2 regions of the Cytobacillus sp. FSL R7-0680 genome follow, and region 1 is predicted to be linked to the other one. Evidence: riboswitches for the same ligand, from Rfam matches in the RefSeq annotation. Region 1 holds a riboswitch; the other holds the start of a gene.
What was found. A riboswitch is a leader RNA that binds a small molecule or an ion and turns the genes downstream of it on or off. The one in region 1 is predicted to bind S-adenosylmethionine.
Positions count from the first base shown of each region.

Region 2: another riboswitch for S-adenosylmethionine. It lies ahead of MKY26_RS13720 (iron-containing alcohol dehydrogenase family protein); the one in region 1 lies ahead of MKY26_RS22450 (MetQ/NlpA family ABC transporter substrate-binding protein).

Region 1 covers NZ_JBBPAO010000002.1:69,350-78,897, forward strand. The annotation lists gene MKY26_RS22435 (MFS transporter) at 1-986, shown strand, start outside; gene MKY26_RS22440 (hypothetical protein) at 1,046-1,231, opposite strand; gene MKY26_RS22445 (aminoglycoside phosphotransferase family protein) at 1,321-2,184, shown strand; gene MKY26_RS22450 (MetQ/NlpA family ABC transporter substrate-binding protein) at 2,267-3,091, opposite strand; SAM riboswitch class I at 3,180-3,290, opposite strand; gene MKY26_RS22455 (pyridoxal phosphate-dependent aminotransferase) at 3,531-4,694, shown strand; gene MKY26_RS22460 (STAS domain-containing protein) at 4,989-5,762, opposite strand; gene MKY26_RS22465 (cobalamin B12-binding domain-containing protein) at 5,749-6,399, opposite strand; gene MKY26_RS22470 (hypothetical protein) at 6,396-6,767, opposite strand; gene MKY26_RS22475 (antibiotic biosynthesis monooxygenase family protein) at 6,764-7,069, opposite strand; gene MKY26_RS22480 (GNAT family N-acetyltransferase) at 7,079-7,576, opposite strand; gene MKY26_RS22485 (TetR/AcrR family transcriptional regulator) at 8,141-8,746, opposite strand; gene MKY26_RS22490 (DUF5392 family protein) at 8,774-9,208, opposite strand.
Region 2 covers NZ_JBBPAO010000001.1:2,720,582-2,742,776, reverse strand. The annotation lists gene MKY26_RS13740 (MMPL family transporter) at 1-2,446, shown strand, start outside; gene MKY26_RS13735 (methionine ABC transporter permease) at 2,538-3,209, opposite strand; gene MKY26_RS13730 (methionine ABC transporter ATP-binding protein) at 3,184-4,221, opposite strand; gene MKY26_RS13725 (MetQ/NlpA family ABC transporter substrate-binding protein) at 4,261-5,082, opposite strand; gene MKY26_RS13720 (iron-containing alcohol dehydrogenase family protein) at 5,079-6,194, opposite strand; SAM riboswitch class I at 6,287-6,402, opposite strand; gene MKY26_RS13715 (hypothetical protein) at 6,482-7,057, opposite strand; gene MKY26_RS13710 (hypothetical protein) at 7,267-7,578, shown strand; gene MKY26_RS23395 (GNAT family N-acetyltransferase) at 7,512-7,805, shown strand; gene MKY26_RS13705 (hypothetical protein) at 7,924-9,339, shown strand; gene MKY26_RS13700 (glycine betaine uptake BCCT transporter) at 9,599-11,116, shown strand; gene MKY26_RS13695 (HAAS signaling domain-containing protein) at 11,157-12,179, opposite strand; gene MKY26_RS13690 (PadR family transcriptional regulator) at 12,166-12,513, opposite strand; gene MKY26_RS13685 (mechanosensitive ion channel family protein) at 12,804-13,922, shown strand; gene MKY26_RS13680 (pyroglutamyl-peptidase I) at 14,009-14,611, shown strand; gene MKY26_RS13675 (MMPL family transporter) at 14,871-17,003, opposite strand; gene MKY26_RS13670 (TetR/AcrR family transcriptional regulator) at 17,099-17,665, opposite strand; gene MKY26_RS13665 (amino acid ABC transporter substrate-binding protein) at 18,180-19,253, shown strand; gene MKY26_RS13660 (amino acid ABC transporter permease) at 19,354-20,529, shown strand; gene MKY26_RS13655 (amino acid ABC transporter permease) at 20,538-21,743, shown strand; gene MKY26_RS13650 (amino acid ABC transporter ATP-binding protein) at 21,758-22,195, shown strand, end outside.

The DNA.
Region 1 (9,548 bases):
GGAAGAAGACTTTAATCATTGGCTTACTATTATTTAGTTTATCAACAAGTCTTTATTTTATTGAAATTGATGTCAATTTCTTACTTATTACCCGCTTTATCCACGGTTTAACATTAGGGATGGCAAGTACAGCAAGTGGTACAATTGTCGCTTCAGTTATACCGCAAACAAGGAAAGGTGAAGGAATCGGCTATTTTAGTATGAGTAATACTTTAGCGACAGCAATAGGACCTTTTATCGGTATGTTAATGAGTCAATACACAACTTTTCATACGATTTTCATTTTTTGTTTGATTCTTGGTATTATTGGCCTACTTATCGGGTTAACTGTGAATGTGAAAGAGTTAACTGAAGATCAAAAAGCTCAATTTCAATCATCTGGTTTTCAATTATCTAGCTTTATTGAACCAAAGGCACTTCCAATTGCACTCGTCACATTAACAGTCGCATTTTGTTATTCAAGCGTCTTGTCTTTTATTAACTTTTATGCAATTGAAAAGGACTTAGTAAATGCTGCTAGCTTTTTCTTCTTTGTCTATGCCATCGCTGTCTTACTATCCCGTCCTTTCACTGGTAAATTAATGGACAGCAAAGGGGCAAATTACGTGATGTATCCAGCGTTCATTTTATTTGGAGTAGGTCTATTCTTACTTAGTAATTCATCAAATGGTGTTATGTTATTAGTGGCGGGGGCTTTGATTGGCTTAGGCTTTGGTAATATGCAGTCTTGTACACAAGCGATTGCGGTCAAATTAACGCCACCCCATCGCATGGGGCTAGCTACTTCCACCTTCTTTATCTTTCTCGATGGTGGTTTAGGTTTTGGACCCTATTTATTAGGTTTACTGATTCCTATAACTGGCTACAGTATGTTATACATTTACATGGGGATAGTGTCGATTGCTTCAATTATTCTTTACTTTTTAGTTTATGGACGAACCGAACATAATGGGAGTAAACAGACACATCAAACAGCATCAATGTAAAATAAGGTATGCTATAATGAAAGAAGAGACTCCACGTAATGGAAGTCTCTTCTTTCTAATTAAAATGGTTTATTCGGTTCATATGTCGGTTGTTGATTCGTCACTTCATACTCATAACTTTTCTCCATTGCTGCTTGTACTTCTTCTGACTGTTCTAATTCTGTATCCATTTGATTGTATTGTTGAGCTTCATTTTGAGCAGCAATAATTTTCTCATCCACTTGATTATCATACTTTTTTTCCATTGCTTTCACTCCCCTTTTATAAGATGTCTCGCCTATTTTCCCCCTCAAAAAAACGATTTATACAAAATAATAAAAAAGGAGACTGTTCCATGAAGGAATTAATTAAAAACCATCTCCCGCATCTTCAGGAAATACAGATTGAAAGCAATCATTCTGGTTGGGATCATCATATTTATATTGTCAATCAAACATATGTCATCCGAATACCAAAAACAAAACAAGTATTAGTGAAAATAAAAAAGGAAATAAAGCTACTTCACCAGCTCTCATATCTTTCTTCCATTATTGAAATACCAAATTATCTTCCATTTTATAATAAAGACGGACAAATGATTGGTGTTTTTTACCACTTCATTAAAGGACAAGCATTATCTCATTCATTGATTACTCCTCCTTTATATGAAGCCAAGCGGCTAGGAACATTTCTTACAGAATTACATCGTCTGGATATAGATGAAGCAAAGAAATGTAACATAGAAGAACTACATAGTGAAAATTATTGGGCGCAATTACATCAAGCCCTGATTAAAAAAATATTTCCGTTCTTAAAAGACGCAGAAAAAGAAGAAATTGATAAAATGTTTTTAGCGGTGTCAAAATTTAAAGAAGCAAAAGTGGTGATTCATGGTGATCTAACAAGTGCCAATATCCTTTATCATCCAAGCAAAAAGGAAATATCAGGAATTATAGACTTTACAGATACGCAAATAGGGGACCCGGCGTTTGACTTTGCAGGGCTATATTGGGATTTCGGAGATCAATTCACCAAAGAAGCTCTCGCATCTTATCAAACAAAATTCAATAAAGATGAAATGTATAGAAGAGTCACTTCCTTTTACGGCTTACAACCAATATTTCACAAATGGTTGAAAAACGTCAATGACCAGGATGAAAAAGTTGTTCGACAATCCATAAGTACAGGAATGACCAAAATACAAATTATGCACAGATAAGTTTAACAGTATTCTACAACTATTATTAGAAACCGGACAAATCCATATAATTTTGTCCGGTTTCTTGCTTATTATTACTTCGTTATTCCATCCACGCTGGCTTTCCAAATCCTTGAAACTCTTCGTCGATAATTTTTTCAAATTCTGCAGACTCAACCACTTCTTTTAAGTCTTTCGCATATTGTTTATCTTCAAAGTCTGCTTTAACTGCAACCACGTTGCGATAATCATCAAGCATATTTTCTAGTGCTAATGCACTTAATAAGTCCATATCGGCTGCCAACGCAAAGTTACCAGGAACTGCAGCAAGATCCACCCCCTCAAGAGATCTTGGTAATTGTCCTGCTTCAATCGGTTGAAAAACTAAATTCTTTTTATTCTCCTTCACATCTTTTTCAGATACTGTTAGTGGATCGGCGTTTTCATCAATCGTAATTAGACCTTCGTCATTTAACGTATTTAAAGCGCGTGCTGCATTCGTTGGGTCATTTGGAATAGCAATGGTTGCACCGTCTTTAATCTCATCAATTGAATTAAACACATTCGAGTAAATCCCCATTGGGGCTGTTGGTACAATAATTAATGGTGCTAAGTCCATGTTATTTTCTTTCTCGAAATTCTCCAAGTAAATTGTATGTTGGAAAAGGTTAGCTTGTATATCATCTTCATTTAAAGCTTTGTTAGGTTGGATATAATCGCTAAACTCTACGACAGTTACTTTATATCCTTTTTCCTCTAGACCAGGTACAATAGCTTTTTTCAACATATCACTATAAGGACCGGCAGTAGCACCAATTTTTAATTCTTTCGTTTCATCCACCTTTTCTCCACTCGTGTCTGAACCTCCGCCACATGCTGTTAGTAAACAAACAGTTGCAATGAATAAAACAATTAGCCACTTTCTCATTATGTTTCCTCCCCATAGCTGTAACCAGAATTTTAACCAATAAAAAAAGCCACTATTCATCATCTGAAAGAGGCATTGGTTTTATTCCGCCTTATCTTTCAGAATGAATGGATATCATTCTGCAGGAATTGGCACCTTCCCAATATTGGGGGTTGCCGGACGTCATAGGGCCTAGTCCCTCAGTCTCTCTGGATAAGCTTTTCATTTAATTTTTATGATATGATATTACTACTCTCTTTTATTTTTGTCAATGTTCGAAATAATGCTACATCCAATCTCCCAAGAAAATGGGTTTAGTGATCCAACTACCTTTCCTTTATTCTTTTAAAACAAAAAAGGAAATCGAATATTTCCTTTTATATAAAATTAACTGGACAATTTGTCTTTTTGGTTATAAAATGCGTTCGTATATAGATTAAATGAATGAAGGTGGATTAAAATGGAATTATCGCATCGTTTGAAGCAATTACCTCAACAATTTTTTGCTTCCCTTGTTCAAAAAGTTGCTGCTGCAAAACTTGAAGGCAGAGATGTTATTAACCTAGGACAAGGCAATCCCGACCAGCCAACACCTGCACATATTGTACAATCACTTCAGCAAGCTGCAGAAGACCCAATGACACATAAATATTCTCCTTTTAGAGGAATTAATGAATTAAAGAAGGCCGCCGCTTCCTTTTATGCGCGTGAATATGGGGTAGAAATTGAGCCTGAAAAAGAAGTAGCTATCCTTTTTGGCGCAAAAGCAGGTTTAGTAGAAATTCCATTATGCCTACTCAATGAGGGAGATTTAATGCTCTTACCAGATCCAGGTTACCCTGATTATGAATCTGGTGCGGTTTTGGCAAATGTAAAATACGAAACCTTTCCTTTAAAAGAAGCAAATCAGTTTCTACCTGATTACTCGCAATTTACAGAAAAACAAAAAAAGGATGCCCGCCTACTATTTTTGAATTATCCTAATAATCCAACAGGCGCGACAGCTGATTCCACATTTTTTGAAGAAACTGTTGCTTTTGCTAAGGAAAACAACATTACCATCTTGCATGATTTTGCTTATGGTGCTATCGGCTTTGATGGAAAGAAACCTGAAAGTTTCTTAGCCACAGCCGGAGCGAAAGACGTTGGTATTGAAATGTATACATTATCAAAAACATATAATATGGCTGGGTGGAGAATTGGATTTGCAGTTGGAAATGAACAAATCATTGAAGCCATCAACCTTCTTCAAGACCATATGTATGTAAGCTTATTCCCTGCGATTCAAAAAGCTGCAGCCTATGCATTAAATGGGGATCAAACAAGTGTAGACGAACTTGTTGCTCGATATGAGAGACGTAGAAATGCATTCATGAACGCTTGTGAAAAGGTTGGCTGGCACGGCAAGTCTCCTTCAGGATCGTTTTTTGCTTGGATGCCAGTGCCTGAAGGATACAATAGTGAAGAATTTGCTGACTACTTACTGGAAAAAGCTGATGTAGCTGTTGCCGCAGGAAAAGGCTTTGGGACCTTTGGAGAAGGTTATGTTCGGGTTGGATTACTTGTCGATGAAGAACGATTAATTGAGGCAGTAGAAAGAATTGGTCAACTCAAATTATTTTAATATAAGAGGTATGGCAGCCACAAACCTAGCCCATAGAAACATGTATAACTTATGTTCCTATGGGCTAGGTTGTGTAACTTGGAGGCTTTTATGAACGAACTCAAGCTTCATATTCTCTTCCTTTTAAATTCGCATTCCCGTTACAAGGTATCATCTTCATTGTTACATATGTCTTTACTTAGTTTTTTCGGAACGTATCTTTATCCGACAACCTTTTTCTTTTAACAAAGCCAACCTATAAACACATGTGCAAACATATACATTATCCAAGTAGGCTCTCAGTTTAATAAATGTTCATATAGCATGATCATTTATCACTGATTGAAGAAAACTTTGTAACGATTGTTCCGTATGAACAACATTTCTTAATTGATAAGGCTGAAGTGCTTTTGTTAGACTCGGATTTATACCAATGAGTCTCACTTCTCCTCCTGTCATTAGAAGAATGCTCTTGATTAAAAGCTCTAAGCCGCTCGTTCCCTCTTTATATACTTTAGCAACCGCTGTTAAATCAATCAGTATCCACCTGTAATCATGATCTGACAGACGGGCAAGCGTTTGCTCCATAATCGTTGTAAATTTATCGCCCGTCATATCGCCAAACAAAGGAATATAACAGATCTCTTTTGTTAAAGAGATAAAAGGACCTGATAATTCATCCAACCTTTGCAATGTTTTTTCTAATGTTTCCTTCTGCTCATAAAGCTCAAAATCTGTCTTTGCTAATCTGTTTTGTAGGGCCTGTAATTTCTCCATTAATGGTTCATTATCATCATCTTTGAATAAAAATTGCATGGACGCATTACCTTGAAAATCCCAACTGATATGAATATCAAATAGTGCTATCGGTATACTTCTTGTTTTTAAATTAGCTTCAAATCTCATACTCTTTTCTGGTATGGCAGCTACCCTTTCAAACTTAGAGATACTCCCTTCATCAACTATACTTTTAATCGTACCTTCTGATAAATCAAAGACTTCATCCGCTTTAGATGTATAGCTAATGATTTCACCATTCTTATTAGCTAGTATATACGGTATCGGCAAATGTAGATCAATTAATCGCATTTTTCCTCCCCTCCGTATTAAAAGCAGTGATCCATTTATCTACAGCATATAAGTTTGAAATAATTTCCGGCTTAATAGCGGTAAAAGAAGCTAAATCATATAAATTTGTCAATCTTCCACCTAATAAAATCCTAGGTTTCTTTGGTAAATAAGAAAAAGCTTCCATATATTCCGTAAGTGCCGGTAAATGGGTAGCAATCGAAACTGATAAGCCAATTACATCTGGTTTCCAATCCTTCGCAGCCTGCAATGCATATTGTACAGGTAAATTTGCTCCTAAAAACTTGGTTCTCCATCCATTCTCTGCAAATATACTGGCTACCATCTTTAATCCCAAATAATGCTGCTCTCCTGATAAACAAAGAAACATGGCGGTCGGTGCATCCTTAACAGGTTTAAACTTGTGCTTTGCAGCTAATCTTGAAAGAATGAAATCGCAAACTCCAGATGCCAAATGTTCATCTGCAACTGTTATCTCAAAATTTTCCCATTTAAGACCAATATTAACCATAGCTGGTGTAATAATATCTTGATAAATTTCTACATTAGTCAAATAATCGAATCGCTCAATATATTCCCAAGCATCAGCAACAGCTCCAGATAAAAGGATTTCTGCTAGATCTTCTCCTCTCGTCACTGTGCCTCGCCTCCTTGAACATCTCTTAAAATAGACACAGCCTCTCCTAACAAACCAATATATGCAGAACTAATTTCACTTTCTACCACCGTACATTTCTCTAATTCCTCTTCTAAAAAAAGAAAATTATCAATCAAGGTTTGCGTCGTCATACCATATTTAATTAAGATACCTCTTAACCAAAGGGCATAGTCAGTGAAAATCTTTGACGTATTTAATTCCATTGCCGTCTTTAAATAATCTAAGTGATGCATATTATCAATAAATGTTTGATTTCTCCCACGTTCACCATATCGTTCAATTAATGTAGGGTCTTCTCGAAATATCCTTTTTGTTACTTCTTCTGCGATTATTTCATATTTACTCACTTTACCACAACCTTATATTGCGACACTTTTGGAATGACTGCTGCTAATTCTTTATCTGGATACTTCTTTTCAAGATCATGAATTCGTTGAAAATCTTTACTTCTTACCCAGCGTAAATAATCTTCCTTTGTTTCAAAAATTAATTGTACTGTCAATTCTCCTTTACGTTTATCATTCTGAAGCAACATAAAGTCGACGAACCCATCTGCTTTATCGACTAAACGTGAACGATTCTTATATATTTCAATCACTTCATCTGCTTTACTTTCATTTACATCAAAAGTTGAGAATACGGTATACATAACTTCCCCCTACACATTTGGACTTGTGTTACTTCTCCATTCCATTACAATGGTTGGAATACTAAATCCGAAAATGGAATCATTCATTTTTCCTACTTGTTTAAATCCTTTTGAATGATAAAAATCCAAAGCAGAATCATTTCGCATCACAACAGAAACCGTAATTTTATTGACATCATAAAAATATTCAAACATCGCTTTTAGTAGGGCTGTACCAATACCTCGGCGGTGAAAACTCGGCAATATATATAAAGCACCTAATTCTATTTCTTTCTTAATATTTATTAATGAAAAATGAACGAAACCAATAACTTCTCCTTCTTCTTCAGCAACCAATAAAACCGAAGTAGATAAACTTCTCATTAAAGCGTCTTCAGTATATACAGATAATAAAAAATCAACCTGTGTTCGCTCGGGAATTAAGCCTTCATATGCGTAACGCCAACTCTCCCTAGCAACAGATTGGATTTGTGTACTATCTTTTCTTGAGAATAATCTAATTTTCATGTTCAATACCCACTAAAAGGAAGGAAATTTCCTTAAACGTATTTTATCTATAATTGTAACAGGAAATGAGGTTAAGAAAAAGGCAAAGGCAAGAATGGTATTGTTCATAAAATAAACAAACGTAAGTTTTTACTCAAAGCTTGTTCCAAAAAATCATTCTATTGTATAATAGGACTAGATAAAGGCATATATTAGAAAAGATCGGTGGTGCGGCAACACCGTCCGATCTCGCAATAGCATTAGCCAATGAACAATTGACACCATCCACCTATACATGAGGTGGATTATTTTTTATCATCGTTTTTGAATTGTAGCACAGCCATTATTAAACTTGTAAATGTACAAGCAAACACCAATGCCTCAAAAACTGACAAAGCAACACCCCCCTTCTACGGGGAATAATGGCTAAATTGACTATTGCTATTCTTATTATAGCACCACTATGTATATTTTTGGAATTTTGTGAAAAAATCACATAGATGCGATCATTCAATAGCAATTCAGCAAAAAAAGAGTTGAAACGAAAGAATAAATTTTTCATTCCAACTACTTCTCATTTCATGATTATTTCTTAAGGCCCCGTTTTAAGAGAGTGATTTCTAACTTAAAATTTCTTAGTGCTTCTTCCTTTGATTGATCCTTAGAAAATGTTTCGATAATACTCCTTAGTAAAACAGATGTAAGTATCTTCATTAAATACTTAAACTCTTCCTGATTTGAGATATGCAATATTTCTTTATTTACCTTTGATTCGAATTGGATAAACTGCTGATTCGTTTCATATCCATTGAAACTTCGACCAAATTCATGTTCCACTTCATATGTCATATTTAAAAATAAATTTTTGAGAAAGTTCCGATTCTCATCTTGTTCAGTAATCACCTTTTCGAAAAAAGCAATCATCATTTCAAAAATATCCCCATTGTGCTTATTCAATAAAAAGTAAACTTCACTTTGATTCCTTTTTACTCTCTCTTCTAGCAAGTAAAAAAAAGCATCTTCCTTATCTTCAAAATATTGATAAAAACTCCCCCTTGGAATACGGGCAGATTTTACAATATTACTAATAGATGCTTGCGATAGTGGAACACGAGAAAACTCTTGCTTTACAGCATTGATAAGCTTTTCGCGTTTTTCAATTGATAAATTATAAAAAGTGATTTTTGGCATTATACTCCCCTCCCTAAAGGAATCAATCTAAAACGAGGAACGGCGCTGTTCTTCACGCAGAAATTCCATGAATTGTGCAAGCGCCATAACAGGCTTCTCATTAATTATTATGATATATCTTTTTTTCATTTGTTCAGTTGCTATTTTGCTGTCATTAATACGTTGGATCATATAATCAACGCTTGTTTTCTCAATTGCTTTTCTGCGGATTTTCGATTCCTTAGATAAAGCCATACCTACAGCACCTAAAATGGAGTAGATGAGCAAAGTAATCCAAGTGTTTTCATCCATGGGCATGGTGAAAAGAACAATGATGATATTCATGATTGAGAAAACAACAAGCGGAAATGAAAATAACGAAAATCGAGAAGCAACTCTCATCGCTGGCGCTAAACGTTCATTTAATAATTCAATTTCTTTCTTAACAAATACAGGCATATCAGTAAAAGGATTCATATTCATGTGAATGCCATCCTTTCTATTTTATTTAATCACAAATAGGGTTTTCCCCTATCTATAGTTTCCCCTCACCTAATGGGAATACTGCCGGTAAATACATGCCGATGTTACCAAAATCAGTTGTGCATATTCCTTAAACCTTGTGGCTTTTTACATATAGAAACCTTTATACCTTGCAAACGAAGTTTCTTAACGATTTGGTTTAATGGCGTATTCAATATTTCCCCTCCCAAAAATGACAGTGTGTCATAATTAATTTTAATTTTAAATGACAACGTGTCATCTGTCAATTGAAAAACGATTGGATTTATTTTGTAAGTCGAAACTATTGTCAACTAAACTG
Region 2 (22,195 bases), on a different contig from region 1:
TGCCAACTTAGTAGAATCATTTAATTACCCATTTTCAAATTTTACGCAAGTGTTCTTAGTAGTGATTTTATTTGGAATAGGTACGGACTATAATATTTTACTTTTTACGAGGTTTAAAGAAGAGCTGAGTAAGCAGGAATCCATTTTAGAGGCACTTAAAGTTACCTATCGTACGGCAGGAATTACTGTTTTATATAGTGGTTTAGCGGTGTTTATTGGTTTTATTGTATTAATGTTTGCTCAATTTAGTTTGTATCAAGCTAGTTCGGCAGTAGCTATTGGTGTAGCAGTCCTTGTCGGAGTGTTGTATACATTTAATCCATTTTTCATGTACGTATTAGGGAAGAAAATGTTTTGGCCATCTAAGAAATTTGATGGTCATGCAGACAGTAAATTTTGGGGATTTCTATCAGGACATTCAATAATGCGTCCTTTTCTCTCATTACTTATTGTCCTCCTTATCTCTTTGCCATTTGTATTCAAATACTCGGGAGAATTAAGCTATAACGACCTTCTTGAAGTAGATGATTCTTTTGAATCAAAACAGGGGATCAATCGGATAGAAGACCATTTTCCTTCTGGGTTCTCAGCACCGGCAACATTAGTTATAAAAAATGAGCAATCACTCAATCAACAAGAGTCATTGCAAGCGATAGATGAATTGACAGAGAAAATATTAGCTGTCGATGGCGTATCCAAGGTACAATCTGTAACAAGACCAACTGGAGAAAAAATAGCAGAACTCTATTTAAATGATCAAACAGATCAATTAAACCAAGGGATTGGGGATGCTAACAAAGGGGTAGGATCGATACATGATGGTTTATCTTCTGCTGAAGGAGAATTATCAGCCAATCAAAATAGTAATCAATTAGAAGATGTGCAAACACTCATTGATGGAACAACAAATGCTAAAAACGGAGCGTCGACCTTAGTTGAGGCACTGAATGAATTAACAACTGGAATTCAATCAGGAAGTAGTGGGGCAAGTGAGTTAAATCAAGGGGTTGCAGATGTGAAGGCAAGTGTGGAACAGCTTTCTGGTGCAACTGGCACATTATTGAATGGCTATACAGATCTGCAAACAGGTCTTTCGAATACAGGCAATGTATTTATACAGATGAATACTGCAGTAACAAGCATGACTTTGGCATTTACGCAAATTGAGCAATCTTTAACAAACTATATTGAAGAAAATCCCGAAGCTGCTTCAGATGAACATATGCAATTCGCATTAGGAACAGCAGGGGAGGCGAAGCAACAAGTTGAGGGGTTAAATACGCAATTAGAAGCTGTTCATCCGCAATATGAAAGAGCGATGTCCCAGTTTGAAGAAGCGAATGCAGGACTAGAGCAAGTGGATGCTGGTTTAGAAAAACTGCATAACGGTTTAGTTGCATTAGAGTCAGGTGCAAATGAATTGCAAGCAGGGCTAGCAAATGGTGCAAATGCATCAGACGAAATGGCAACAAAATCGGGTGAATTAGCGTCTGGTTTAGCCCAGATTAATGAGGGACAAACCATGCTCCAAACGGGTTTAAATGATTTAAGTGAGAAAATGGTGGAGTTACAAAAGGGATTAATAGAAAGTACAGATGGATTAAATCAAGTAGGAGAAGGTTTACAGGATGCAAATAAGTATCTTAGCGGGTTAAGTGACTCGAAAGCTTCAGAGAAATTCTTTATTCCAGAGGAAGTGTTAAATGGAGAGGAATTCCAGCAAGCACTTGATATGTATGTATCAGATAATCAAAAAATGACGACGTTGACGATTGTGTTAGAAGAAAATCCTTATACAAATGAAGCCATGAAGGTAATGGAGGAAGTCAATCGTCAAGTGCCGGCAAGCTTGAAGGCAACCATTTTACAAGATGCTGAATATGCAATCGGTGGGCAAACACAGCAAAATCTAGATTTACAAAATATTGCTACAGAAGATTTCGCTCGAACGGCAACAATAATGTTAATTGGCATTGGCGTCGTTCTAATGGTCATTACCCGTTCAGTTATGCAGCCATTATATATTATTGCTGCACTTCTATTAGCCTACTATACTTCATTAGGTATTAGTGAATGGATGAGTCAATCTATTCTTGGCGTGGGTGAACTCGCTTGGAATGTGCCGTTTTTTGGCTTTATTATGATTATCGCTCTTGGGGTCGATTATAGTATCTTTCTTATGATGCGTTTTAATGAAGTGGATGGTAATCCAGTAAATGCGATCTTAACGGCAGCGAAAAATATAGGTGGAGTAGTGATATCGGCTGCTATTATTTTAGGAGGGACCTTTGCTGCATTAATCCCTTCAGGTGTTATTACACTGATTGAAGTGGCGCTAGTTGTGATAATTGGGCTAATCATGCTGAGCTTACTTATGCTACCAATCTTAGTCCCATCATTTTTAGCCATTGGGGAGAAATTAAAGAGAAGAAGAGAAGAGACCTAAAGTTAAGAAGAACAATCTCTTCCCCGGTTTTCTTAAGACCCTTCTATCAGAAATAAGAAAAGAGCCGAACATTCGCTTCGGCTCTTTTGCTTTAATCCTTCTTTAACTTCGCAGCCCAGAAATTCCCTAATGACTGTAATCCTTGTACTAAAATAATCAGTAAAATGACTGTGACATACATCACATCAACTTCATATCTTAAATGTCCATAACGGTAGGCTAAGTCACCAAGTCCTCCGCCGCCAACGAGTCCTGCCATTGCTGTAGCACCAATTAATCCAATTGTTGCAATCGTGAGTCCAAGAACGATTGAAGAGCGAGATTCTCTAACAAGTACATTCCATATAATATGTCTTGTTTTAATTCCCATTGCTTCATAGGCTTCGACTACGCCACGGTCAACCTCAAGTAATGCTGATTCCATTAAGCGCGCAATATATGGAGCAGTATAAATAACAAGTGGGACAATTACGCCTTTTACACCAATCGATGTACCGACAATAAATTTGGTAAACGGTAGAATGAAAAATAATAAGATAATAAAAGGTACGGAACGAATGACGTTAATCACTACGTTGAGCACATTATATACAAATTTATTATCTAGGGCTTTACCTGGTCTAGTCAAAACAAGGAGAATCCCTAATGGTAGCCCGATCAGAATGGAAATAGCGAGAGAGATACCAACCATTTGGAAGGTTTGTATCGTTGATTCCCATAAATCAGCACCCCATGCATCAAGAAATTCGTTGATGGCGTTCATTGAGTGTCACTCCTTCCACATGGACTTGTTTCTCTTGTAAAAATTGTATGGCTTTGTTAATTTCTGCTGTATCGCCTTTAAAATGGACAAGCAACTGTCCGAATGCTTCATCTTTTAATCTTGTAATATTACCAGATAAGATATTAGGGAAAATATCATATTTTTTCGTTACTAATGCAAGTGCAGGATCACCTGATGATTCACCAAAGAAAGATAATGTTGCCACTTGGCCACTTTCACTTAATTCCTCTAATAGATCATCGGGGATATCATGTGAAAATAAGCTATTAACGAATCTTTTTGTTGTACTGTGTTGAGGAGAGGTAAAGATATCCTTCGTTCGTCCCTCTTCAATAATTTCCCCATTTTCCATAACGGCCACACAATCGCAAATCCTTTGGATAACATTCATCTCATGTGTAATAAGGAGAATCGTAATCCCTAATTCTTTATTGATTTTTAATAGCAAATCAAGAATTGCCTCTGTTGTATCTGGATCTAAGGCGCTTGTTGCTTCATCGCTGAGTAATACTTCTGGTTCATGCGATAATGCACGTGCAATAGCAACCCTTTGCTTTTGGCCACCAGATAACTCAGCTGGATAAGCATTTTGTTTTTCACTTAAACCGACAATCTCTAAATATTTATTAACGCGGCTCTTTACTTCTTTCTTATCTAATCCTGTTAGTTTAAGAGGGATAGCAATATTATCATAAACTGTTGCTGTTTTTAATAAGTTAAACCCTTGAAAAATCATGCCGATATGACTTCTTGCTTCACGGAGTTTTCCTGGTGTCAGCGTGGTTAAATCCACCCCATTGACTTTTACAGAACCATTATCAGGTTTTTCAAGTAAGTTCACACAGCGAATTAATGTACTTTTACCAGCGCCGCTGTATCCGATAACCCCGTAGATTTCTCCTTGATTCACTGATAGTGAGACATCCTTTAATGCATGGATGCTTCCTTGTTTTCCTGTAAAGGTTTTGGTTATATTCTTAAGCTCTATCATGATTTGATGCTCCCTCCGTAACGCTCATTTTTAATCATTTTACCAAGAGACGATAACTGATCCGTCAAATTCCTCTTCAACAAACTTTTCAATTTCTTCACTGCGGTAGATATCAGCTAATTTTTCAAGAATTTCATCATCTTTATTCTCCGTACGGACAGCAGCGTGGTTTACGTAAGGTGAATCCTTAGGCTCGATAAAGATAGCGTCTTTAGAAGGGACAAAACCGGCTTCAATTGCAAAGTTCGTGTTAATAGCTGCAGCGTCAAGCTCTTCTAGCTGACGAGCGATTTGAGCAGAGTCAAGTTCAATAAATTCATAGTTACCATTGTTTTTTTCAATATCACGAACTGTTGAATTAATACCTGTTTCAGGATCTAATTCGATTAATCCCGCTTTTTCAAATAGTAATAGAGCTCGGCCACTATTTGTTGGGTCACTCGGAAGACCGATTTTTGCGCCATCTTTTAATTCAGCTACATCTTTTACATTGAGTGCATAGATGCCCATCGGGAATGAAACGGTATCAAAAGATTTAACTAAATCTAAATTTCTATCTTCTTTAAATGCATTAAAATAAGGCTCTGTTTGAAAAATGTTTAAGTCAATCTCTTTTTCAGCTAATGCGACATTTGGCATCACATAATCAGTAAATACTTGTGATTTAATGTTGATATTTTCTTCTTTAGCTAATTCAATTACTTTTTCTAAGATTTGCTCATGTGGACCTGCAGTGACACCAATGACTAATTCTTCATCGTCATATAATCCTTCTGTAGAGTTGTTGGCTTCATCACTACCACATGCAGCTAAGCCTGTTAAAGATAATAAGACTGTTCCAGTTAGTAACCATTTTTTCATGATGTTTGAACTCCTTTTTGTTCATTTTGTTTTTCTAATAATCGAAGTGCTTGTAAAACAGAATGTTCACTTATCTCGTTTTTCATAAAGTGAATAGATTCAGTTGGGCGTATCGCCTTTTTTACAATTGTCTTCATTAATTGCTCATCATTCACATCAATAGTTAGACTAGAGAGACTACTTGGCAATTGCCAGCTCTCATAAAACGGGAGAAGGTAATCAACTTCCGTCCATTTTTCTTCAATGGCCAATTGACCAAGAATCCCGTAAGCGACTAATTCCCCATGAAGAAAATCTTGGGCTGCATCCGCTACGGTTAGTCCATTATGAAACGAATGGGCACCAGCGATTCGTCCTGCTTTTTCGCCGAATCCACCGACCATACCCCCAGTCATGATAATCGTTTCAATCACACGGATAAGTGCTTTTGAGGTTTCGTTTTTGGCTACTGATTGTAGTGCGGCTTCACCATCATTAAGCAATGTATCTCGGCAAATTTTAGCTGAAAATTGCGAAATTTGTTTAGGTACAGGAAGTGTTTCTTCAGGGTAAAAACTTTCAATTAGAGCTTCAGCTTCATAAAACTTGGCTAATGTATCCCCAATTCCTGCTTTTAAATAAGTAATAGGCGCTTTAGCAATAATTTCAGGTTCAACCAATACGAGGGTTGTCGCAATAGGGAACTCTGTATAATGAGTAAAGCTGCCTTCTTCATTATAAAAAACACTTAATGGTGTCCATGCGGCACAGGTAGCTGCGATTGTTGGTATAAGAATGGATTGAACAGATGCTTCAATCGCAACTGCTTTTGTTATATCTAATGCTGTCCCACCACCAATACCTATTACGCCATTAGCACCATCATTTGTTATTATTTCTTGGATGTCATGGACCTTTTTTAAGGTAGTGTGACCATCTATATAATGAAGGTGAACGTTGTTATCTATTACTTCCTTGGGCAAGTAGGGTTGCACGGCTTGCCAAGCTTTTTTACCGGTTATTATATGGTATTTGGAAACAGAAATATCTTTAAGTAGGTCGGGGAGTTCTGTTAGAATGCCTGAACCTAATAAATAATGTCCTGGAGCCCCTTTTACGATTGTTACAGTCATTTCCTCTCCTCGTTTCTCTTTTGATGTGATGATAAAAACAAAAATGCCTCTCATCATGAGAGGCATAAATATACTAGAATAGTAGTAAACCTCTCTCATATATCAAAATACCAAAAAGTATTTTGCAGGATTTAGCACCTGTTCATATGGGTATATGAATGGTTGCCGGGCGTCGCAGGGCCAGTCCCTCAGCCGCTCTTTATAAGAGAAAATGCTTTATTAAATTATATTCATAATATTATCTATTACATGAAAAGTCAATAACATAATTGAAATTAATCATTAAACTAGTGATGGTGTTCTACTTGTGGGGTGTTTTCTTCAATCGGATGAATTGAGTTCTTCGCTTCTTGATGAATTCCCGATGCACAGATAATGGCGATGCTTAATAAGAATGTTAGATAGAAGGGCACAGGTCGATTTTTCAATGCTTCCTTTAATGAATGTTTTTTGTGCATGAGAAGCATCATGGCAAAAATACTAATTAAATAAATCAGATCCATGCTAATGATCATAAATGTAACTTCACTGGGTACCAACATAATGCCTAGCATTGCCCCCATCATACTTCCCATGAGACTTGACGCTTGAGCTTCAACGAGTCCGTTTGTTTTAAACGGTAGTCCTATAAAAATGGCAATGACAGCGCTAATGAGAATTGATAATACAGTTGCTTTAGCCATTTCTGGTAACCACACAGATATAATCAAACCGATTGTTAAGCTACTCGTCATACCAACCACCATGGGAATACATTTAGAATATTTTGTAGCTATTTCTTTCTTTTTTCTAACGGCACTAATAAAGAAAAAGAAACTGTAGCCGACAACTAGAAAAAGACTGAACAAAGCAAGCATATTCAAATTACCCTCCTTTGGATGCTCATAAAATATCTCGATGCCTCCTTTCATATATATTTTGTATCGTAGTGATTATGTCAGTGCAATGATAAGAAACTTTTTATACTGTTCATTCGTAAATGAATAAAGCAATATTTTCAAACTAAGAAAAGTGGTAGTCTTGGTTTATAAGTTTTCATTCAGAACAGTTTTATAAAAAAAGGAGTTTTTATATGGGGGAAGAAATAAAGATTAGACCGATACATATAAATGATGCAAGAGATATTCATGATATGCATAGGCAAGATTCTATTATTCAACAAACAATGGCCTTATCATCGGGGAGATTAAAAGATATTGAAGATTATATTGAAGGACTTACAAAAGAAGACGATGTATTTGTTGCAGAATGTAACGGTCATGTTCGAGGGATAGCTTCCTTAGAAGAGAGAAGTGGAAAGTTAAGATATAGCGGAATGTGTCCATCTCTATTAATGAAGAAGTACAAGGAAGAGGGATTGGCAAGACGCTTCTTGAGCGAATAGTAAAGCTTGCCGATGAAGAGTTAGGACTCATCAGATTAGAGTTAGATGTATGTGCAGATAATATAAGGGCGATTGCATTATATGAAATGTTTAACGAGGCTTTGTCTAGCTCCGGACGCCATCGGCTCGAGGTCATAAGCCAATCCGTCAAAAAGGTTAAAAAACAACCTTTCTGCCGGCTCGTCTTATGCTTGTCACCGATAAGCGGGCGCCCTGCGCTTTTCTAATTTATAGATGTCATTATTATGGGAAGAATTAAAGAGAACCTTTAAATAGAAACGATTTAATGTTAAAATTTCACTTCCTGCACGTTAATTAAATCATAACTAAAGGAGAACAGCTGCTTTGAATCACTTAATAATGGAACAACTAAAAACCTATTTTAAAGGAATCAACCCAGATGATTTAGTTATGGAGCAGATGGAATTTGAAGAAAATGTGTATGATATCCTGTTGGAAGATTGGGGAGAGTCAATTGGCTCGGTTCGTATGGATGAATTAGGTGTGGCAGAGTTTTTCATTTATACGGATGAACTAGATGAAATTCCAGGGGAAATGAGTAAGTTTGATATGATCATGCAAGCAGAGCAGTTTATAGAAAGGTTCTATGATTCGACTTTCAGGCATGGGTTATATTTGTCAGCATACATTGACTTAGGTGAATATCATATGATTTTATATAATCGCAAAGATGAGCGGTTGAATAAGGAACTCCCTCATTCTGGAATTAGTTTTACAATGCTTAGTAATGGGGTATTAAGTGCAGTCGAAAGAGAAAGCATGGATTTTGAACTTGTCTATCCCAAAACACTGATTACGAATGAAGAAGCGAAGCGGATTTATTTAAATCATTTAAGGATTCTACCTGTTATTGCAAAGTATGATAATGACATATTTGTCAATGGTGATGATGAGTATCACTATGTTTATCAGTTGGAGGATTTTATTCTTGGTGTACACACAAATGGGGGAATACTTACCTCGGATTCGTTTGGTGTTGGCAAAACGCTGATGACATCCTTACCCGATTTGGCTGAATTTATAGATATTTATACATTGGCGGGAATGACGGAAGACCATATGCTTGTAGCTGAAGCAAAAACGAAAAGTGGTAGACTAGAGGTATGGAGTAAGTTACCTAAAAAATCTTTACGGGTGAGTGAGGAAGATTTATTAGATGATGAATTAGATATCCCTGGTGCGATAAAATTTGTATTCAATGCGGATGGAAGACTGCTTAAATTAATGGGCTTAGATGATTCTGAAACGTTTGTTTCTGGACATGTTAATTCGAAAGTGGCGCTTTTAACTGCTACATCAGTGTTACAAGCAGTTTGTGATAACCCTCATGATTATTTTAAACTGCAACAATTAGACGATAATGTAATAAGTCAAAAACCCGCAAACGGCATATACGATTTTACGTTTATTCGACAAGAAAGGGGCGTTCAAGTAGCTGATGCTTTGGTTCATATTCAAATAGACGATACAGGCTTGGTGAAATATGTAGATGTAGATAGTGAGGTACTCCAAGACTTCTCAAAGGTATCATTTGTCGCAAGCCTTACATTTAAAGCGGCAACAGAAATGATTAAGGAAAAGCTTTTTATGGAATTAAGCTGGGGAAAGAATATAGAGAAGCATCAATACACATTAACTTATTTACCGACCTATCCACTTACTACTGGCCATATTAAAATGATTGATATGAATACAGGGGAACCGTGGGTTATTGACACGAGTTGTATGGATCAATATTAAAACGAATACTGCCTTTTATGCTGAATAATGTATAAAGGCATTTTTTAATTAAGTGGCTAATACAAAGATACAAGGCTAAAGGTCTTGAAAATCGAGTTTAATATATTTTTAATTGGGTAAAAGGTGTAAGGGATTTGTCGAACGGTTGTGTATTCTGTCAGACAAAGAATAATAAATAAAATTTGTCTTAAACTATAACAAAGGTTTTTAGAGGCAGATTAAAGTGAAGTAGAAAAGATTTTTGGGAAAGGAACAATCTATGAAGAGAGTATCGAATGTTTTTTGGATAACTGTAGTAATTGTATTTATTTTTGTCGCTTTAGGTGTAGCGATTCCTAGTGTGTTCGAAAGGATAACAGCTAATTTACAAGATTTATTAACAAATGGTTTTGGATGGTATTACCTTATTTTGGTAACTATCATTGTCGTATTTTGTCTATTTCTCATTTTTAGTCCTATTGGCTCGATTAAATTAGGGAAACAGGATTCTAAACCGGAATTCTCTACTATCTCTTGGTTTGCGATGTTGTTTAGTGCTGGTATGGGCATCGGGCTTGTATTCTGGGGAGCGGCAGAACCGGTATCTCATTATGTCACACCTCCACTGGCGAACGGAGAGACAGATGAAGCGTTTAGAGAATCTTTACGATATACTTTCTTTCATTGGGGCATACATGCATGGGCTATATATGGACTTGTCGCTTTAGTATTAGCCTATTTTCAATTTAGAAAAGATGAACCGGGTTTAATCTCAGCCACATTAAAGCCTCTTTTTGGAAAAGCGATGGACGGTTTTTGGGGTACACTAATTGATGTATTGGCTGTATTTGCAACAGTTGTAGGGGTAGCAACGACCTTAGGGTTTGGTGCAGCACAAATTAATGGAGGATTAACGTATTTATTCGGGATCCCTGACAGTTTTATAGTACAAGTAATCATCGTTGCGATTGTCACAGTATTATTTATGCTTTCAGCGTGGTCAGGCTTGAGTAAAGGCATTCAATATTTAAGTAATGTAAATATGGTTTTAGCAGTAATATTGGTACTGCTTGTCTTTGTTTTAGGTCCAACAGTACTTATTTTAAATATGTTCACAGATACGATAGGTGGTTACATACAAAATATAATGCGAATGAGTTTTAGTATTTCACCACTGAATGAGGACCATCGATCATGGATAAATGATTGGACTATATTTTACTGGGCATGGTGGATTTCATGGTCTCCATTTGTCGGAATTTTTATCGCTCGTGTTTCAAAAGGTAGAACAATAAGAGAGTTTATCTCAGGTGTACTATTAGCTCCAGCGTTAGTTAGTCTTTTCTGGTTTGCGGTATTTGGTACATCAGCCGTGGACGTTCAAAGAAGTGGAGCGGTTGATTTAAGTCAATTTCCAACGGAACAAGTACTATTTGGTGTTTTCAGTGAGTTTCCAGGGTCTATGGTGATTTCGATTATTGCTATTCTATTGGTAGCCATTTTTTTCATTACTTCAGCAGATTCGGCCACATTTGTGCTAGGTATGCAAACAACTTATGGCTCTTTAAATCCTCATAATTCTGTTAAGCTGACTTGGGGAGTGGCACAATCATTAGTAGCCTTAATTTTGTTATATAGTGGGGGCTTACAAGGTTTACAAAATGCATTGATTATTTCCGCTTTCCCTTTCTCATTTATAATGATATTAATGATGATTTCAATTTATCGGTCATTAATGCAAGAAAAGAAAGAATTGGGTTTATATATTAAACCGAAGAAAAGAAAAAAAGAGCAATAAATAAAAGAAGCGCGGGGCTTTTATTCGCGCTTCTTTTTAGTTACAGTAAAGTATCATTCTTTATTTTACTTTTCTTAAAACCATCATACGAAGCATAAACAGCTGAAATGATTGTAATCGCAATAGATACCCCAATAATTGTGTCAAGAATTGAGCTTATACTTGTTGTTGTTGTGTTAAAGAGCTGACTAAGTTCATTGATTAAATTACTGTGAAAGAGATTTGGTTGCAGAATAATTAATAGGAACAAAATTGTATACAAGAGTTGATAGATAGTGTTAATGGTTGCTAAAGATTTGGTCCACTGCCTCTTTACCCATTTATATACCGTTAATGTGAGCTCGCATAAAAGAACAATCAAAACAAGTGGCCAGAATGAGAGAAGAAGCTCTTGGTTGAAAATCGGCGTCAGTAGGGTTAACCCTGTTTCTTGATTATTTTGTGTATAGATACCGACTCTATCAAGTGCGATGAAGTAAATGGTACCCCATATTGCTGTCCAAAGGAACGCAGCAAAAATATCGATCTTCGTGATTCCTTTTTTCTTGGGAATAACAGTGATATTTTTCAAATCATCTGGTGTCCATTTTTCTCCTGTACCGGCGATTTCATAAGGCGCGACGCCAGTTCGTTCCATAATGATGAAGACAATAGCGACCCAGAATACGACTTGGATAGCTGTAGATATAACCGTCCAAATCCCTTTGCCAAAGGCAGTAAATATATAAGTCCAATCTTGATCGCTGTTTAGGTAAGTAATTACTCCTTCAAAAAAGATAAAAGCAACAGCAAACCCAATGGCAAGTTGTAAAATCATCTTCATAGTGGTCATGAATAAGTCATAATAATCAGGACCGATTAAATAGGAGGGCGCATCGCGATAATTCTTCGCGATTTCTGCAGGATCTCCTAAGTCCTCCAATACAGCTTTAACATCTTCGAGCGAATAATTCTCTGGTAGCGCATCTAAGATGGATGATTTTAGCTCTAAAGCAATGTCATTCCGTTGTTTTTCTGGTAGACGCTTTGTAACCTCATGGATATAAACATCAATCCATTCCATTGTTATTTCCCCCCTCTAATAATAAATTCATTTCAGTAGACATTTTTGCCCACTCCTCCTTTAATACTGCGAATATTTTCTTCCCATATTCACTAAGCTGATAATATTTTCTTGGTCTGCTTTCGGTTGTGTCCCAACTACTAGTGACAAGTTCTTGTTTTTCCAGTCGTCTAAGTAGAGGGTATAAAGTACTTTGTTCTATTTCGATGCCTGATTGTTCTAAGTTTTGTACTAAAGAGTAGCCATATTGTGGTTCGTCTAACTGACTTAAAACCGCTAATGTAAGTGTTCCACGTTTTAGCTCTGTTGTAAGGGAATGTAATAAGTCTTTCAATTGTAATCACCTCGTTAATAACAATAGTGTATATCATACAGTATTATGAAATCAATAATAATGTGCATAATATTTTTCGACAGCATTTCTTAACATAAATCTCCAAGGTAGAATAGCTGAAAATGAGAAAGAATAAGAATGCAGAGGACAAGATACATTCGACATTATTTTCAACCATCAGGTTTGTTAACGTGTGGAACGGTTATTTACATAAAGTAATATCTTTTTACTAATGGTAACAAGCGGTGTTATGGTATGATAAACACTAGATTATAAGGAGGGACAGATAAATGGAAGGCGCTTTTTCATTCCTTGATTCTGAGAACACCTGGATACAGCTAGGGATATCAATAGGAATCGTAATACTTTTTTTAATTTTTCGCGGTATTTTTGCAAAATATTTGTTTCAACTATTAATGAAGGTGAGTAATAAGGCAAACTCTCAGCTTTTATCTCATATCTTTCTTTCTTTTGAAAAACCGGTGAAATGGATTTTCATCATTGTCGGTCTATATATCGCAATGGACTTTTTCCCATATTTAGAACAACATAATAGGATATTTGTTGCACTTATAAAATCCGCATTTATCACTATGATTGCTTGGGGATTATATAATGTAGCATCAGCTTCATCAGCAGTCTTTATAAAAATGCGTGATAAGTATAAGTTAGAGGTGGATGATATTCTCATTCCATTTTTATCACGTATGTTAAGAATAGTGATTATGGTTATTGCTGCAAGTATTATCTTGCAAGAGTTTGGATACCATATCAGTGGTCTTGTAGCAGGGCTTGGTATCGGTGGTGCTGCAATTGCTTTTGCAGCGAAGGATGCAATCGGTAACTTATTCGGAGGTTTCGTCATCATAACCGAGAAACCTTTTACAATCGGTGATTGGATTATGACGCCGAGTGTTGAAGGGACCGTAGAAGATATTTCCTTCAGAAGTACAAAAGTCCGGACATTCGCACAGGCGATTGTTACATTACCAAATGGGACAATTGCGAATGAACCCATTACGAATTGGAGCCGAATGGGAAAAAGACAAATTACCTTTAATTTATCGATCTCACATGAGACACCAAGACATAAGCTACAACGTATTGTTGATAGAATTCATTCAACTTTAGTAAATAATGATGATATCCATCCAGAAACCATCTTTGTTACTTTTGATGAAATTAAAGATAATTCATATGACTTATTTTTGTATTTCTTTACGAACACAACCAATTGGGGAGAATTCCTTAAAATTAAAGAGAATATTAACTTTCAAATCATTGATATTCTAGAGCAAGAAGGTGTCATCATTGCGCTAGAAAGCACTCGCGTATATGTTGATTCCGACAAGCTCCTTGCAGATCAGAAGGAAAATAAAGATCAATTAATGTTAGGGAAAGATTCTTAAAAACGAAATCGCTTCTTGTTTAGAAAAGAAGCGATTTCTCTTTTGGTAAAATAATTGAATATTCTACATAATGAAGGGTGAGATAGATGCAAAAATTATTATTAACCGGTTTTGAACCTTTTTTAGATTTTCCAATTAATCCAACCGCAGAAGTTGTGGAAGCATTAGATGGCAAAAAAATTGGGAATTATCATGTGCAAACGGCCTTGCTCCCCGTCTCGTTTAAACATGTAAAACAAACACTTATAACAAAAATGGAAGAAATGAATCCAGATGCCGTGATACTTATGGGGCTAGCAGCTGGTAGAGATAAAATAACGCCCGAGCGGATAGCGATTAATGTAAATGATGGACCTGTTGATAATAACGGAGTTCAACCAGTGGATGAGCCTATTCACATGGATGGCGAAGATGGTTACTTCTCTACGCTACCTAATAGGCAAATGATCGAAAGGCTTCATCATCATGGTTTCCCTGCAAAAATTTCTAATACAGCAGGAGCTTATTTATGTAACCATGTGATGTATCAAGTACTGTATTATATAAAAAAACATAACATTAATATCCCAGCAGGGTTTATTCATATTCCTGCGTCTCATCGATTAGCATTGACCAATAGTAAACTGCCTAGTTGGAGTCAAGAGGATTTAACAAGGGCGATCGAAATATGTATAGAAACGTTAGAGTAGTTAGGGGAATCTAATGTGATTTTAGGTTGAATTAGCATTTAAAGCAACAAATCCGAATAGCGTTAGAGTCTGAAGAGGCCTGGCAAGTGAAAGATATATCTTATATTGGGAGAGGAGTATTAAACGCTGTTTATCTAATTGAAGACCGTTCAAAAGGAAAGTTTGCAGTAAGAACTCCTTGGCTGTTATATTCTCAGTGTATAAAAACTGCCACAGAACATCATCTGTGGCAGTACAAACATAAATTAATTTTTGTATTCTATCCGTTATTAGCAGATTTAGATTTTTGCTTATCTCCTTGTTTATCTTTCTCTAATAAAACAATTAATCCTGGTAAAAGTACACCTCTTATAAGGAATGTATCTAATAGAATTCCAACGGCTACAATAAATCCGAATACAAATAGTAACTCGATAGGTTGTGTCATTAGAACAGCGAATGTTGCGGCTAGAATCAAGCCGGCTGAAGAAATGACTCCACCTGTATGAGAAACAGCTAATTGAACAGCTTCTTTGACACTATGGTGCTTTCTTTCTTCTTGAAAGCGAGAAACGAGCATAATATTATAATCGATTCCAAGTGCGACAAGAAATACAAAGGCATATAAAGGAACGCGGTTACTTACAGCATCGATTCCGAAAAATATCTCTGTTAAAAATGTTCCTAATCCTAATGCTGCTAAGAATGATATGAGAATAGTTCCCATCATATAGATTGGCATTTTGATCGATTTTGTCAAAGCAATAAGGAGCAAGAAGATGAGGACCGTTTCAAGGGTAACAATCAAAAGGATATCATTATTGTTCACTTTACGATCATCTAATGATGACGCTGTTTCCCCTGAAAAATAAATGTCACCATCTATATTACTGTTATCTAATAACTCTTCTTTCTCATTTACTATTTTTTCTAGTTCATTAATACTTTCAATCGCATAAGGACTGTCATTGAAAGTCAAGCTCAGTTGAAGAACTTGATTGTTTTCAGCTGTCCCAGAAGGTCTAACTTCATTTACTTCTGACCTTGATGAAAGTTGTTCGACAATAGAAGAAATTTGTTCTTCAGATAATGCTTGTGATGATTCAACTAAAACAGTTGTTGGTGCAAGATCGCCGCTAGAGAAGTTTTCTTCTAATACTTCATAACCGACACGAGATGGCATATCTTCAGGGAAAGATTTTATCGTATCAAATTCATAGTCTAAGTTTGAAATATTTAATGCAGAAACGACCAAGATAACCCCGACAGATACAACTGATACAATCGGTTTTTTGACAACGAATTGACCTACCTTACTCCAGAAAGAACTTCCTTTCACTGAATGGTCTCCCACTTGCGGTACTTTTGGCCAAAATGCTTTTCTGCCAAATAACGCAAATAACGCAGGGATGAGCGTTATGGATGAGATCATGATAATCGCCATTGCTGTTGCGAAAGTTGGAGCGAAGTTTCGATAATCACCAAACTCGGCAAAGAACAGAACAAGCATAGCGGCAAGAACCGTGCCTCCAGAGAAGAAAACAGGCATGCCAACGCTTCTCATGGCCACTTTCATCGCTTCAAAAGAGTTTTCATGGTTTTTTAATGCTTCTCTAAAACGTGAAAATACGAAAAGTGAATAATCAACTACTGCTGCAAATAACAAGATCAACATAATCGAAATAGTTTGTTGACTGAGATTTAATCCTAGGCTTCCGAAAATACCTAATGACTTCATAACAACTTCATAAACAAAGCCAGCAGCCAATAAAGGAATGATAGCAAGCAGTGGTGAGCGATAAATAACAATAAGTAAGACTAATATTAAAGCGACAGTAGATAAAATAAGGACAACATCAGCTCTTGAAAATAGGTCAAGAGAGTCTGCACTAATGCCAGCAGGTCCAGTTACCCAAAAGTTTAGGTCTGTTTGATCTTCGACAATATCTTGCATTTGATGAATGGAAGTTTGAATATCTCCGCTTTCCATACTAGATGCAAATTGTAGTGGAATAACTGCTATGGATTGATCATCAGAAAAGAAGCCTTTGAGTGCTTCAGGTGGTAATTGTTCTAGTGGAATGACCTCAGTTATTCCTTTAATGTCATTATCCTTAAAGCTATTTAGTTGTTCTGCTAAAACAGAGGTTTCAAGTTGCTCATCATTTTTATCCTGAAAGACAAGGATGGCAGGAATACCGTCAGCGCTTGGAAAGTATTTTTCTAATTTGTTTTGGGCGATAATCGATTGGCTATCTTCAGGGAGAGTAGCAATTCTTCCCACTTGATAATCTTTCGCATTAGGAGCAAAAAATGCTAACCCTAGCGCGATAACTAGCCAACAGACGATGGTAATCCAGGCCCCTTTTTTCGTTGCTACTCGATCAGTAATAGTATGGAGCAAGTTTTTCATTTGATAGGACATCCTTTCAAGTTAGGTTGGGGTAAATATCATAAAAATCCATGCTTCTATCATATTTTGCTCCAAAGTGACACATGTGTCAATTATTATGTGCGTATCCCGTTACTTACCATTTCAATAATGGATTGAACCCATTGCTCACGTGGTAACTGAAAATGATTTGGAATGGCTACTGATTGAAAAATAAAGCCTAATATCATTGTGTCTGGCAAGGAGGGGTTTAACTTTCCTTCTTGCTTACCTAATTGGACAAAGTTTTGTAAGCATGTATACATATTTATACTCATGCTCTTAAAATAAGTTTGATTTGCAACTGTTTTTTCGTTTGTTGTATTCACTTGCTTTGTAATATTGATTAATTCCTGAATCTCAGTTCTTTCAAAGATAATCTCCATTAAGTAAGTAAATTGCCGTTCAAAATCCCCTTTTTCCTCAATTTGCTCGAGTTTTTTCATAAACTGATTCATTTCATAAATCATAAAAGCTGTAATAAGTTCATCTTTATTTTCAAAATACTTATAAATTGTCCCTCTAGCTACATGTAGCCTTTCTGCTAGTAAACTAAACGTAAATCCTTCATATCCAACTTCTAGTAATAATGCTTGTGTATGTTCGTATAATTCTGTAATGGAGAACTTTCTATCTCTACCCATATTTATTCACCTCATCAATATTATAATCGTTTGTCATTTATAATCGAAAGTTATATCTTTTTCATTCATTATTTCTGCAAAAAGAAAGAAGATAAAGTGTTATATTGAGAAACTACTTTTATGGATTAATTACGGAAAAATGGAAGAAGAGAAGGGGAAGGTGAAATGTGGTCCGTTTTGGTAAAAAAAGATTATTAATCCGATGTGTAGAATGGGTATTTAGGATGAGTGTTAGTTAAACGAGAAACATTATTAAGAAATACTCTTATTTGTAAGTAAACATGATTAGACGTCAATCGTATAGGAAGAGATTAGTATGTTAGTAAAATTTTAAGTTGATTTATTAATTCTAAATATTTATATTTTTAAGAATATTTAAAATATAAATGTTGACTATAAAAAACAATAAAGTTAATATATAACATATAGTGATAGACAATCTTACATGGTAAGTCTATTACTATTGTTAAATATCTAAAAATTCTGTTAAATAACAGAATAAAGGGGGTTAATTATGAAGAAAATTTCTTTTGGTTTTATGAGTTTATTTTTAGTAGTATTGCTTGCTTTAACTGGTTGTTCAAATGAAGAGGCGGGGGGGAAGGAAAGCGGGGATTCAAATAATGGATCATCTGGAAGTTCTATTCTTAGTAAAGTGATTGATAATAAGAAGCTAGTTGCTGGGGTGAATGATGAATTGCCAGGGTTTGGCTACATCGATGAGAGTGGTAAGAACGTTGGGTTTGATGTTGATTTCGCTCGAGTACTAGCAGCGGGTGCGATAGGGGATGCCGAAGCCGTTGAGTTTAGACCTTTATCTGCTCAAGAGAGATTTACAGCTGTGCAAACAGGCGAAGTTGATGTGTTAATTAGAAACACAACATGGACAACAAACCGGGATTCGGAAGTTGGTTTGAATTTTGCTCCAACAACTTTCTATGATGGGCAAGGTATTATGGTGAGAGCTGACAGTGGGGTAGAGTCTCTTGAGGATTTAAAAGGTATGCGTATTGGTGTAGATACAGGAACAACAACAGAGCTGAACTTAGCAGATCAGATGAGGGCGCTTGGTATTGAGCATGAGGCGGTTGTGTTTGATGGTCAAGATGCAGTGGTAGCGGCATATGAATCAGGAAGCATCGATGCATGGACAACAGATAAATCAGGATTAGTTGCAAGGCAGGCAGTTATGGAAAATCCTGATGACCATAAGATTTTGGAAGAGAACTTATCGAAAGAGCCACTTGGACCGTCAGTAAAAGGTGGAGATGATAAGTGGTTTGATGCAGTGAACTGGATGGTTAATGCTACTATTCAAGCTGAAGAATTTGGCATCAATTCTAAAAATGTTGATGAATTTTTAGAATCGGAAAATCCTGAAATTAGAAGATTGCTAGGAACTGAAGGAAATCTTGGAGAACAGTTAGGGCTCCCTAATGACTTTGCCTACCAGATTATTAAACAAGTAGGGAATTATGGCGAAATTTTCGAGAAGAATCTTGGAGCAGATACTATTTTCAAGTTAGATAGAGGGTTAAACGCATTATACACTGATGGCGGAATTCTTTACTCTCCTCCATTCCGTTAAGTAAAGATAGACCTGCTTGATGAGAATTCTCTATAGCAGGTCTATTTTAAACTATTAGTTAAATAGGTACCTCTAGAAGGGAGTGTAAGATGTGAGTGAACTGTCGAATCAGAAGAAGTCGATTTCTCCACCATTTTGGCGAAATAAAAAGATTATCCCAATTATCTTACAAGTAGTATTTGCTATTATCGTTTTAGCATTCGGATATCTTTTAATTAACAATGCGTTAAGTGGACTAAGACAAATAGGTTTACAGTTAGGGTTCGATTTCCTTGCCAATACAGCGGGGTTTTCTATTTCGGAGGCGATGATTGATTATCAACCGACTGATACATATGGAAAAGCTTTACTCATAGGCATGCTTAATACATTGAGGGTTGCATTCTTTGGTATCATTTTGACGACTATTCTTGGATTGATTGTAGGGTTGTCGAGAATGTCGAATAACTGGTTATTAAGTAAACTTGCCGGAGCGTACATCGAGATTTTTCGAAATACACCATTGCTTGTACAAATTTTTATTTGGTTTTATGCCGTGTTTTTACCAATGCCAAAAATTCAAGAAGCCCTTCAGATTGGACCAATGCTTTTCTCAAATCGCGGTACAGCTATTCCTTGGTACGAAGAAAATCAAGGGATTTTACTCTGGGGCATTTTATTCTTTGTGTCACTGGTAATTGCTTTTTTTGTATATCGTTTGATGTTAAAGAAACAAATCGAGTCTGGGAAAAAGATTTTTCCATCATTGTGGGCGTTGGGCGTTATCGTGGTGGTTGCTATTATATCTTACGTAGTCACTGGAAATACACCAGTAACCTTCCATGCTCCGTCTGTTGCAGGAAATGGGTTTGATGGTGGTTTTGTCCTATCACCTGGATTTTCCGCTATATTACTCGGGTTGGTCATTTATACATCTACATTTATTGCAGAGATCATACGAGCTGGGGTCAATGGAGTCAATAAGGGGCAGTCTGAAGCTGCGAAAGCATTAGGGTTAAAAAATTCAACAGCTCTAAGATTGGTGATTTTCCCACAGGCTATTAGAATTATTATCCCACCTTTAACCAGTCAGTATTTGAACTTAACTAAGAATTCAAGTTTGGCTGTTGCAGTTGGTTATCAAGAGATTGTAAGTATCGGAAACACAGTAATGAATCAAGCGGGGCGCCCAATAGAGGCCATTGCGATAATGATTGCTGTTTATTTAACGTTTAGTTTAATTACTTCTTTATTTATGAACTACTTTAATAAGAAAGCACAACTCGTTGAAAGGTAGGTGTAAGCATGAACAATGAACCTCAAATAAACGTTACTACTGATACTTCGGTTGTGGGACCGCCTAAAAAAACAGTCGGTGTAGGTGGTTGGTTAAAGACAAACTTATTCGGTACTTGGCCAAATATTATATTAACTATCGTGTCAGTTGCCATTATTTCATATGTTGTCTTCCATACAGGGGAATTTATTTTCACAGCTGATTGGACTGTTATCGAAACGAACTTTCGTTTACTCATGGTTGGGCAATTTCCATTAGAGGAGACTTGGAGAGTTTGGGTAGCTATTTTTCTCATTTCTGCTCTTTTAGGAAGCTCATGGGGGCTATGGCGAGGAGTGATGAGGCATGTGGCATTGGTTATTGCTGGGCTAATGCTCGTTTCGCTTGTCCTGCCATTTATCCAAACAAATACGAGGCTTATTCTTGTAGGGAATATTATTTTTATTTTCCTCTTTTATATAATAGGAAGAAAAGTGAAGAAGCTAAAAATCCCAGTTTTATTATTATGGATATTGTTCATTCCGCTTGTTATTTCTCTATTCAATGGTTTCGGTATTTTACCAAAAGTGAATTCTAATATTTGGGGAGGTTTCTTGTTAACGCTACTTATTGCAAGTGTGGCAATTGTTTGTTCTTTTCCTTTGGGAGTTTTATTAGCTCTAGGAAGACGAAGTAAACTCCCTGTAGTGAAATGGTTTTGTATCATTTATATTGAACTGATAAGAGGGATCCCTCTAATTACAATACTATTTGTATTTCAGTTGATGTTGCCGCTTTTTTTAGGTAATAGTATTGACGTGAGTAATGTCCTCAGGGCAATGGTTGGTTTCACATTATTTAGTGCGGCGTATTTAGCTGAAAATATAAGAGGTGGATTGCAATCGATCCCGAGGGGACAATTCGAGGCAGCGCAAGCTTTAGGTTTAAATTCCACATATACCATGGGTTTTGTTGTTCTTCCTCAAGCTATCAAAGCTGTAATTCCAGCTTGTGTTGGTCAATTTATCTCAATTTTCAAAGATACTTCTCTTGTAGCGATTGTAGGATTAACTGAATTATTAGGGATGGGGCAAAAGGTGATTGCAAATCCTGCCTTTTTAGGTAAGAACATGGAAGTATTTCTGTTTATCGCGTTTATTTACTTTATATTCTGTTCGCTTATGTCGTATGTAAGTAGAAGATTAGAAAATACTTTAGGTGCTGGAGAGCGTTAGGGGGATATATATAGATGGAAAGTATATTTGGAGTTGAGAAAATAGATATACCTATTGAAAAAAGAGAAAATATAATAGAAGTGAAGGGATTAAATAAATGGTTTGGACAACTGCATGTTTTAAAAGATGTAAATATTAGTGTGAAACAAGGTGAGGTTGTTGTTGTTCTGGGGCCATCTGGTTCAGGGAAATCTACTTTTATTCGCACCCTTAATGCTTTAGAAGAGTTCCAACAAGGACAAATAAAGATAGATGGTATTGAGTTGACTGATGATTTAAAGAATATAGAAGAAATAAGAAAAGAAACAGGGATGGTTTTTCAATCTTTTAATCTCTTTCCGCATATGACGATTCTAAAAAACATCTCTTTAGCACCGATATGGGTGAGGCGGTGGAAGAAGCAAAAAGCTGAACAAATCGCGAAAGAGTTGCTTGAAAGGGTGGGTATCCCT